DNA from 2 places in the Streptomyces sp. NPDC031064 genome. Region 1 is predicted to be linked to the other one. Evidence: riboswitches for the same ligand, from Rfam matches in the RefSeq annotation. Region 1 holds a riboswitch; the other holds the start of a gene.
The links. A riboswitch is a leader RNA that binds a small molecule or an ion and turns the genes downstream of it on or off. The one in region 1 is predicted to bind cyclic di-AMP.
Positions count from the first base shown of each region.

Region 2: it holds a riboswitch for cyclic di-AMP, as region 1 does, so the genes downstream of both, ACZ46W_RS01915 (M23 family metallopeptidase) here and ACZ46W_RS06040 (M23 family metallopeptidase) in region 1, are expected to answer to the same signal.

Region 1 covers NZ_JBVIGF010000001.1:1,426,066-1,430,929, forward strand. The annotation lists gene ACZ46W_RS06025 (bifunctional acetate--CoA ligase family protein/GNAT family N-acetyltransferase) at 1-753, opposite strand, end outside; gene ACZ46W_RS06030 (HPr family phosphocarrier protein) at 990-1,271, shown strand; gene ACZ46W_RS06035 (GntR family transcriptional regulator) at 1,556-2,254, opposite strand; gene ACZ46W_RS06040 (M23 family metallopeptidase) at 2,470-3,258, opposite strand; cyclic di-AMP (ydaO/yuaA leader) riboswitch at 3,272-3,435, opposite strand; gene ACZ46W_RS06045 (M16 family metallopeptidase) at 3,682-4,864, opposite strand, start outside.
Region 2 covers NZ_JBVIGF010000001.1:459,338-464,201, reverse strand. The annotation lists gene ACZ46W_RS01935 (aspartate aminotransferase family protein) at 1-692, shown strand, start outside; gene ACZ46W_RS01930 (helix-turn-helix domain-containing protein) at 766-1,389, shown strand; gene ACZ46W_RS01925 (DUF6126 family protein) at 1,410-1,526, shown strand; gene ACZ46W_RS01920 (tyrosine-protein phosphatase) at 1,531-2,343, opposite strand; cyclic di-AMP (ydaO/yuaA leader) riboswitch at 2,891-3,048, shown strand; gene ACZ46W_RS01915 (M23 family metallopeptidase) at 3,053-3,949, shown strand; gene ACZ46W_RS01910 (SGNH/GDSL hydrolase family protein) at 4,124-4,864, shown strand, end outside.

The DNA of each region.
Region 1 (4,864 bases):
GCGATTGACCGCGTACGTACGGCCGGTGTACCCGGCGCCGAGGAGGTTGCGCAGGACGGTGCGGCCGACGCCGCCGGGGGCGCGGCCGGTGCCGATGACGGCGACGGAGCCGGGTGCCAGGAGCCGCTGGACGGACCGCGCCTCGGCGCGCTGTTCGCGGGCGCGCTGCACGGCGAGGGCCCGGTCGGTGGGCTCCAGGTCGAGGTGGAGGCGGACGGCTCCGTCCTCGAAGCTGCGCTTCTGCGTGTACCCGGCGTCCGTGAAGACCTTGATCATCTTGGTGTTGGCGGGCAGGACCTCGGCCGCGAACCGCCGGATTCCCCGCTCGCGCGCGACCGCCGCGATGTGTTCGAGCAGCGCGGATGCGACGCCCCGCCCCTGGTGGGCGTCCTGGACGAGGAAAGCGACCTCGGCCTCGTCGGCGGGGGCGCTCGCGGGCAGGCCCTGCGCGTTGATCCGGTCGTAACGGACGGTCGCGATGAACTCGCCGCCGACCGTGGCCGCGAGCCCCACGCGGTCCACGTAGTCGTGGTGGGTGAAGCGGTGCACGTCCTTGGCGGAGAGCCGGGGGTAGGGTGCGAAGAACCGGTAGTACTTCGACTCGTCCGAGACCTGCTCGTAGAAGCTGACCAGGCGCTCGGCGTCATCCGTGGTGATCGGCCTGATCCGCGCGGTGCCGCCGTCCCGCAGCACGACGTCGGCCTCCCAGTGGTCGGGGTACACGTGTTCCGGCTGATCCGACGGGGTCCGCATGGGCCCAGAGTACGGGGCGGACGGCCGGTCGCGGAGGTGCTGTGGACAACGCAGGGTGAGGGTGAACCGGTCGGCCGCCCGGCCCGTGGGAACCGGTGCGCCGACTGGGTCGTGGACCGGTCGGCGAAGGCGGGTCCTGAAGCCGGTCATGAGGCCGGTTCGAGCACCCTGCCGGACATGAGAGACTGGGTTCCACAACTGGTCTAGACAACCGCCGAGACTCGAAGGGCAACACCATGGCTGAGCGCCGCGTCAACGTCGGCTGGGCCGAGGGCCTGCACGCCCGCCCCGCCTCCATCTTCGTCCGTGCCGCCACGGCCGCCGGCGTCCCCGTGACGATCGCCAAGGCAGATGGCAACCCCGTCAACGCCGCGTCGATGCTCGCGGTGCTGGGCCTGGGCGCGCAGGGCGGCGAGGAGATCGTGCTCGCTTCGGACGCCGAGGGCGCGGACGCCGCCCTGGACCGCCTGGCGAAGCTGGTCTCCGAGGGCCTCGAGGAACTCCCCGAGACCGTCTGACCCGCCCCGTCGCATCACACGGAGCCGTACCCCCGGAAAACGGGTGGTACGGCTCCGCTTTTATGACCGTGAGGTTCGCCGGTACAGGTTTCTCCCTTGGCGTTTCGCCCACGGCGTTTCGCCCGCGGCGTTCGACCCCGTGACGTTTTCGCCCGCGCAGTCCCACCCCGCGCTTTCAGGAGCCCTCCCGGTTTTCGGCACGGGGCACCCTTTCACCGCGCGCGGCTTTTCGGGCATGCGAATTCAGGGGCGCAATTCCCCCGCCTTTGTATACGGTGCCGCTGTTAATTGCGGGCGCTCGCGGTGTTTACGGGGTGTTGCGAAGTCCTCACACGGCCGACGGGCCGCTCGGGCCGCTCGGGGCGGCGCAGCCGGTGGGAGGGCAGCGAGCGTTCGACGTGGAGGGCCGTGAGCGCGCGGGCGCGGTCGGCGTCGCCGCGCGCGACGGCGTCGACGATCGCGCCGTGCTCGGCCCACGCCTCCGCCGGCCGGGCCGGCTGGTCGACCGCGTACATCCAGGCGATCTTGTGCCGGAGCTGGGTGAGCAGCGCCGTCAGCGCCGGGCTGCCGGACGCCTGGGCGAGCGTCTCGTGGAACCAGCCGTCCAGCGAGCGCAGGTCCTCCCGCTGGCCCCGGCGCGCCCGCTCCTGGCCCAGCCTGACCAGCCCCCGCAGCACCTTCAGGTGCGCCTCCGTGCGGCGCTGGGCGGCCCGCGCGGCGCCCAGCGGCTCCAGCAGCGTACGCATCTCCAGCAGGTCGGCCGCCTCCTGCTCGGTGGGCTCGGCGACGCACGCGCCGACGTGGCGGCGAGTGGTCACGAAGCCCTCCGACTCCAGCGTCCGCAGCGCCTCACGGACCGGGACGCGCGAGACTCCGTAGCGTCGGGCGAGCTGCTCCTCGGTGAGCCGGCTGCCCCGCTCGAACACACCGGTGACGATGTCGTCGCGGATCGCCGTGCATACCGAGTGCGCTGGAATGCGCATACCGAACCCCCAACTTAATCCGCGCGAAACTCACCCGCTCGACGTCTGTTCCGTGACTCTATTGCAGGGGGCCGCAATTTCCGATAGCCACCCTGAATCCATGGAGTTCTTTTTGGCCAGGAGGCCCTGGCCAGGAGTACCCGGCCAGGGGCCCCGGGATGGCGAAGGCCCCGGTTCGCATCCGAACCGGGGCCTTGCCTGACGAACAGAGAGGGTCAGACGTTGACGCCGTGCGAGCGGAGGTAGGCGACCGGGTCGATGTCCGAGCCGTACTCGGCGCTCGTCCGGGCCTCGAAGTGGAGGTGCGGGCCGGAGGAGTTGCCGGTCGAGCCCGACAGGCCTATCTGCTGGCCCGGCATGACGGTCTGGCCGGCCGAGACGCTGATGGAGGACAGGTGGCCGTACTGGGTGTACGTACCGTCGTTCATCCGGATCACGACGTTGTTGCCGTACGCGCCGCCCCAGCCCGCCTCGACGACGGTGCCCGCGCCCACGGAGACCACGCGGGAGCCGGAGGCGGCGTGGAAGTCGATGCCGGTGTGGCTGCCGGAGGACCACATGGCGCCGCCGGTCTGGTAACCGGTGCTGACGTACGTGCCGGCGACCGGGAGCTGGAAGGCGTTGAGCCGCTTGCGCTCGGCCTCGCGGTCGGCGCGCTCCTTGGCCTCGCGGGCGGCCTGCACCCGGATCTCGGCCTTGCGCTTCGCCTCCGCCTCGGCCTTCGCCTGGGCGGCGGCCTTGGCGGCGGCCTCCTGGGCCTCCAGCTCCTGGGCCTCGGCCTGGGCGTCGACCTGCTCGGCGAGCGTGTCGGTGATGACGGCCTGGTTGAGGCCGGTGTCCTCGAGCGAGAGGGGCACAGCCTCCGGGTTCGCGGCGAGCGCCGGGGAAGCGAGGGATCCGATGACGCCGGTGGTGGCGAGGGCCGCGACTCCGGCGACGTGTGCGCTCTTACGGCTCAGGCGGCTCGGGGCACGGTGCTTCCCGGTGGCACGGGTGAACGCCATGAAGTGGCTGGTCCTTTCCTTCCTTCTCGCCTACCGGGTTAGCTGACGGGTTCGGAGCAGGAAGGTCTCCTACGGACCCCTCCGCACGGGTGCGAAGGCGTCCGATTCACCCCAGGGACTGCGTGGGTCCCCGGCTCCCCAGGCTCGCGCCTGATGGGGACTCGGCGATGGCTGTCCGGTGCCGCGGGTGCGGCGGGTACCGGTCGGACAGCGCATCAGACGCTAAGCGGCCGATCTTTCAATCACCAAACAGACACGGTTTTTTGTAGCGCACGCCACAGGGCAGACACCGAATCTCCGCAACAAAGCGGACATACGGGCGGACCCCGGCATCGGGCGATGCCGGGGTCCCGGTGAGCGGCCGCTCGCGAGGAGGACGCGAGGCGGAGCCGCGTCACCTCGGGTGAGCGGAAACCGCGTCAATCAGCCGCTTACGACGGTCACTTCACCGATTCCGAGTGCCTCTACGGGCTCCTTGATCTGTGCCGCGTCGCCGACGAGGACCGTGACCAGACGGTCCGTCGGGAACGCGCTGACGACCGCCGCGGTGGCCTCCACGGTGCCCGTCTCCGCCAGCCGGGCGTACATCTGGGCCTGGTAGTCGTCCGGGAGGTGCTGCTCGACCTGGTCGGCGAGGGTGCCCGCGACGGCGGCGGCCGTCTCGTACTTGAGCGGGGCGACGCCCACCAGGTTCTGCACGGCCGTCTCCCGCTCGGCGTCGGTCAGGCCCTCGGCGGCGAGGGTGCGCAGCACCTTCCACAGGTCGTCGAGCGCCGGGCCCGTGTGGGGCGTGTCGACGGAGCCGCTGATGGCGAGCATGGCCGCGCCGTTGCCCTCGGGCCCGGAGCGCAGCACCTGGCCGAAGGCCCGTACGCCGTAGGTGTAGCCCTTCTCCTCGCGCAGGACCCGGTCCAGGCGGGAGGTGAGGGTACCGCCCAGGCAGTAGGTGCCGAGCACCTGGGCCGGCCAGACCCGGTCGTGCCGGTCCGGGCCGATGCGGCCGATGAGGAGCTGCGTCTGTACGGCGCCGGGACGGTCGACGATGACGACGCGGCCCGTGTCGTCGGCCGTCACGGGCGGTACGGGACGGGGCTCGGCCATGTCGCCGGTCCAGGCGCCCAGGGTGTCGGCGAGCACCGCGTCGAGGTCCACGCCGGTGAGGTCACCGACCACGACCGCGGTGGCGGTGGCGGGGCGGACGTGCGCCTCGTAGAAGGCGCGTACGGCCGAGGCGTCGATCCGGGCGACGGTCTCCTCGGTGCCCTGGCGGGGGCGTGACATGCGGGAGGTGGCCGGGAACAGCTCCTTGGAGAGCTGCATGGCGGCGCGGCGCGAGGGGTTGGCGATCTCGTGCGGGATCTCGTCGAGCCGGTTGCGGACGAGGCGCTCGACCTCGCTGTCGGCGAACGCGGGCGCGCGCAGGGCCTCGGCGACCAGGCCGAGGGCCTTGGCGAGCCGGGAGACCGGGACTTCGAGGGAGATTCGTACGCCGGGGTGGTCGGCGTGCGCGTCGAGGGTGGCGCCGCAGCGCTCCAGCTCGGCGGCGAACTCCTCCGCCGAGTGCTTGTCGGTGCCCTCGGACAGGGCGCGCGCCATGATCGTGGCG
Region 2 (4,864 bases), 970 kb from region 1:
TGCTGATCGCCGACGAGGTCCAGACCGGCCTCGGCCGCACCGGCACCTTCTACGGCTACCAGCACGAGGACGGCGTCGAGCCGGACCTGGTGTGCGTCGCCAAGGCGCTCTCCGGCGGCTACGTGCCGGTCGGGGCCACCCTCGGTACCGACTGGATCTTCAAGAAGGTCTACTCGTCACTGGACCGGGTGCTCGTCCACTCGGCCAGCTTCGGGGCGAACGCCCAGGCCATGGCGGCGGGGCTGGCCGTCCTGTCCGTCCTGGACGACGAGGAGATCGTGGCGAACGCCCGGCGGACCGGTGAGCTGCTGAGGTCCCGGCTCACCGCGCTCGTCGACCGCTACGAGATGCTCCACGAGGTGCGCGGCCGGGGCCTGATGATCGGGCTCGAATTCGGCCGCCCGTCCTCGCTCGGGCTGCGCAGCCGCTGGACGATGCTCCAGGCCGCCCGCAAGGGTCTGTTCGCCCAGATGGTCGTGGTGCCGCTGCTGCAACGGCACCGCATCCTCACCCAGGTCTCGGGCGACCGGCTGGAGGTGATCAAGCTGATCCCGCCGCTGATCATCGGGGAGCGGGAGGTGGACCGGTTCGTGGAGGCGTTCACCGCCGTCATGGACGAGGCGCACAGTGGTGGCGGTCTGATCTGGGACTTCGGCCGGACGCTGGTGAAGCAGGCGATCGCCAACCGCTGAGCTCCCGGCCCCTGCCTTTTGCCTCTGAGGCAAGAAATTTGCCCGAGAGGGAAGACGCTGGCGCAATGGAGGCATGAGCACTTCCTCCGAGGCGCCGTCGGGCACCGCGGCACCCGGCGCGCTGCCGGACGTCGCGCCCCAGCTCCGGGTGCTGCGGCGGCGCCGGGGGCTGACCCTGGAGGCCGCCGCCCGCCGCGCCGGACTCTCGCCGGCCCACCTGTCCCGGCTGGAGACCGGCCGCCGCCAGCCGTCGCTGCCCATGCTGCTCGGTCTCGCCCGCGTCTACGGTACGACCGTTTCCGAGCTGCTGGGCGAGGTGCCGCCGGAGCGCGACCCGATCGTCCGGGGCGGCCGGGCCGAGCCGGCCGGGGCGGACGGCTGGGTCTACCACCAGGCCGGCGGCCCCGGTCGCGCCATGCAGGCGCTGCGCGTCCAGGTCCCGTACGCCACCCAGGGCGACCTCGTGCGCGTACATCCGGGGGAGGAGTGGCTGTACGTCCTCGGCGGCCGGGTGCGGCTCGCCCTCGGGGAGGCCGTGCACGTCCTCGACCCCGGGGACAGCGCCCACTTCGACTCGCTCACCCCGCACCGGATCGGTGCCGCCACGCGCGGCGGGGCGGAGCTGCTGTTCGTCCACACCCTCATGCAGAGCGCCGCGGCCGATTTGTGCCTCGGCGCGGACGCCCACCGTCGCTGACCCGATCGGAGAGATCCGCCATGTCCCAGGAACGGACGTTCCCGCTAGGACTCGTCGTCCGGCTCTTCGCCTATCTGGTGGCGGGCCACCTCTTTGCCGCGTTCCTCTACCTGCTGTTCGCCCTGGGGGCGGAATGAGGGCTCAGCCCTGGTCGAGGAGGCGCTCGCGCAGCCGCTCGCGGGTCTCGGGGGAGAGCTTCAGCCCCTCGGTCAGGTAGCGCTCGGTCGAGCCCCAGGTCTCCTCGATCGTCGAGAAGGCCGCCGACAGGTACTCCAGGCGGGCTTCGAAGAGCGGGCTGAGGAGCTCCATGACCTGGGGCGACATACCGGCCGGGGAGTTGTCGCTGCGGTGCACCCGGTACCGGCGGCTCGGGTCGTTGGACTTGAGGTAGTCCTCCTCGATGGCCTCCCGCTCGACGCCGACGGCCAGGAGGGACACGGCTATGGACAGCCCCGCCCGGTCCTTGCCGGCCGCGCAGTGCATCAGGGCCGGGACGCTGTCCTCGGCGAGCGCGTGGAGGACCCGGCTGTGCTCGGCGGTGCGCTCCTTGATGATCACGCGGTACGAGGCCGTCATCCGGGCCGCCGCCTTGCCGTCGGCCAGTATCGACCGGAGCTGGTCGAGGTCGCCGTCACGGACCATGGTCCAGAACTCGGCGCCGTCGGCCGGGTCGGACAGCGGGATGTTCACGTTCCGTACGCCGGGCAGCTCGACGTCCGGGCCTTCCAGCTTCTGGTCCGCGGCGTTGCGGAAGTCGAAGATCGTGTGCAGGCCGAGCCCCGCGAGGAAGGCGGCGTCCTCGCCGGTCGCGTGCGCCAGGTGCCCGCTGCGGTAGAGCCTGCCGTGCTGCACCCGTCGGCCGTCCACGGTCGGGAGCCCGCCGACGTCGCGGAAGTTGCGCACCCCGGTCAGCTCGGGCTCGATCGACGGGACCTGCGGCAGCGGCTGCGTCACGGGGGCTCCTGACGTGTCTGCGGTCGGCGTCGGCCGCCGACGATGTCGCGGTCCGACGATACGACATCGGTACGTCGGACGATCAATCTCCGTGCACGTCGCACATCCGTTGCCCCTTGTCACGCTCGGTACCCGGCATGGCGAGATGCCTGCTTCAAGTATTTTGCCCCGGTCTGGTCGTGTTCGGGTGTGGCATCCGGGAGGTGCCGGCCCCGAGGGGAGGATTAGTGCTTCTCGTCGCACTCGCCAAGAAATAGCACTTCTGTCCGTATTAGGGCATTGGATATAACGTGCCCTGGTAGCAAGGGAGATGGGTGCGGCCACGTGAGCAGCGTCATAACCGTGACCGTCCGTGGCGGGATGCCGTTCATAAACTCCGTGCGCACAACGGGAATTCATGATCCGCAATCCACGGAGGGTGACCGGAATTCCATGGCGGCCGCACCACGGAGAATGCGGACGGGAATGCGGCGGCTTGTTCACTCCGACCCGGCTCGCTTACGGTCACGGCAATCCGGCCGGACCGCCGAATCCTGCCACCGGTCGGAATTCGCACCCACCCACGCGTGGCAGGAGCGGGGGACCCAGGTAGTACGCCGACCCCGGAATTCCGGGACCGGCTCGGGGTGAAGTCGCGTCCACGGCGCGGCCGGACAACTCCAGTCCGAACCCGACAGCTCACCTCGCAGGCGCCGGAGAGGAATTCGCCATGCCCGCGAAGGGTAAGCACCGCCGTCCCAAGTCCAGCTCCATTACGCGTGGTTTCGTCGCCGCCGGTACGGGTGGCGCCGCCATCGCCCTGCCGCTGTTCGGTGCCACCGGCGCGCACGCCGCGGCCCCGGCCGCCGCCCCGGCCACCGCTCCGCAGCAGGCCGTCACCGCCGCCCAGGCCGCCCCCGAGGCCGCCGCCCCGGCGAAGAAGGCCGCGCCGCGCACGTACACCGTGGTCGCCGGCGACTACCTCTCCAAGATCGCCCGCAACAAGAACGTCAAGGGCGGCTGGCAGAAGCTATACCAGGACAACCGCCAGGTCATCGGCGAGGACCCGTCGCTGATCCTCCCGGGCATGAAGCTCACGCTCGGCGCCAAGTCCACGGCCGCCCCGGCCGAGAAGGCCGCCCCGGCGAAGCCGAAGGCCGACGACACCCGCACCGAGAGCCGCGCCTCGCGCTCCGCCGCCAAGGCCGAGGCCCCGGCGGCCTCGGGCTTCACCGCCCCGGTCTCCGCCGGTGTCTCCACGCCGTACCGCGCCTCCGGCTCCATGTGGTCCTCCGGCTACCACACCGGTGTCGACTTCGCGGCCCCCTCCGGCACCAGCGTCAAGGCCATCGGCGCCGGCACCGTCGTCTCGGCCGGCTGGAGCGGCGCGTACGGCAACGAGGTCGTCATCCAGCACGCCGACGGCAACTACTCGCAGTACGCCCACATGTCCTCCCTCTCCGTCTCGTCCGGCCAGACCGTGAGCGGGGGCCAGGAGATCGGCCTGGTCGGCTCCACCGGCAACTCCTCCGGCCCGCACCTCCACATGGAGGTCCGGACCAGCCCCGGCTACGGCTCGGACATCGACCCGCTGGCGTACCTCCGCCAGCACGGCGTCGCCATCTGACGCCTCCGTTTCCTGAACGGCGCTCCGCCCGGCACCGCCTCCCGGTGCCGGGCGGAGTCGCGTTCCGGGCGTATTCCGGGCTTGGGTGAATCTTGACCGGTGGTAAACATCACCCCCCGTCAACCCCTCCTTACGGTCGCGTAGGTCACATCCCCGGGTGAAAGATGTGCTCCCGTGGCAGACGATTCGACATTCAGAGACAGTGACGTATTCGGGTCGTACGCGGCGATCGGTGACAGCTTCACCGAGGGCGTCGGAGACCCTGGGCCCGGCGGAACCTTCGTCGGCTGGGCGGACCGCCTCGCGGTGCTGCTCGCCGACCGGCTCCCGGAGCCCGAGGACTTCCGGTACGCCAACCTCGCCGTACGGGGGCGCCTCCTGGACCAGATCGTGGAGGAGCAGGTCCCGCGGGCCAAGGAACTCGCCCCGGACCTGGTGACCTTCTGCGCCGGCGGCAACGACATCATCCGGCCGGGCAGCGACCCGGACGACGTCGCCGAGCGCTTCGAACGGGCCGTCGCCGACCTGACGTCCGCGGTCGGCACGGTCCTGGTCACCACCGGGTTCGACACCCGGGGCGTGCCGGTGCTGCGCCACCTGCGCGGCAAGATCGCCACGTACAACGGGCACGTGCGCGCCGTCGCGGACCGCTACGGCTGCCCGGTGCTGGACCTGTGGTCCCTCAAGACCGTGCAGGACAGGCGCGCTTGGGACGACGACCGGCTGCACCTGTCGCCCGAGGGCCACACGCGTGTCGCGCTCCGGGCCGGCCAGGTCCTGGGCGTTGAGGTCCCCGCCGACCCGGACCAGCCCTGGCCGCCGCTACCGCCGCGCGGGCCCCTCGAACTGCGCCGCGACGACATCAACTGGGCCCGCGAATACCTGGTCCCCTGGATCGGCCGCCGCCTGCGCGGC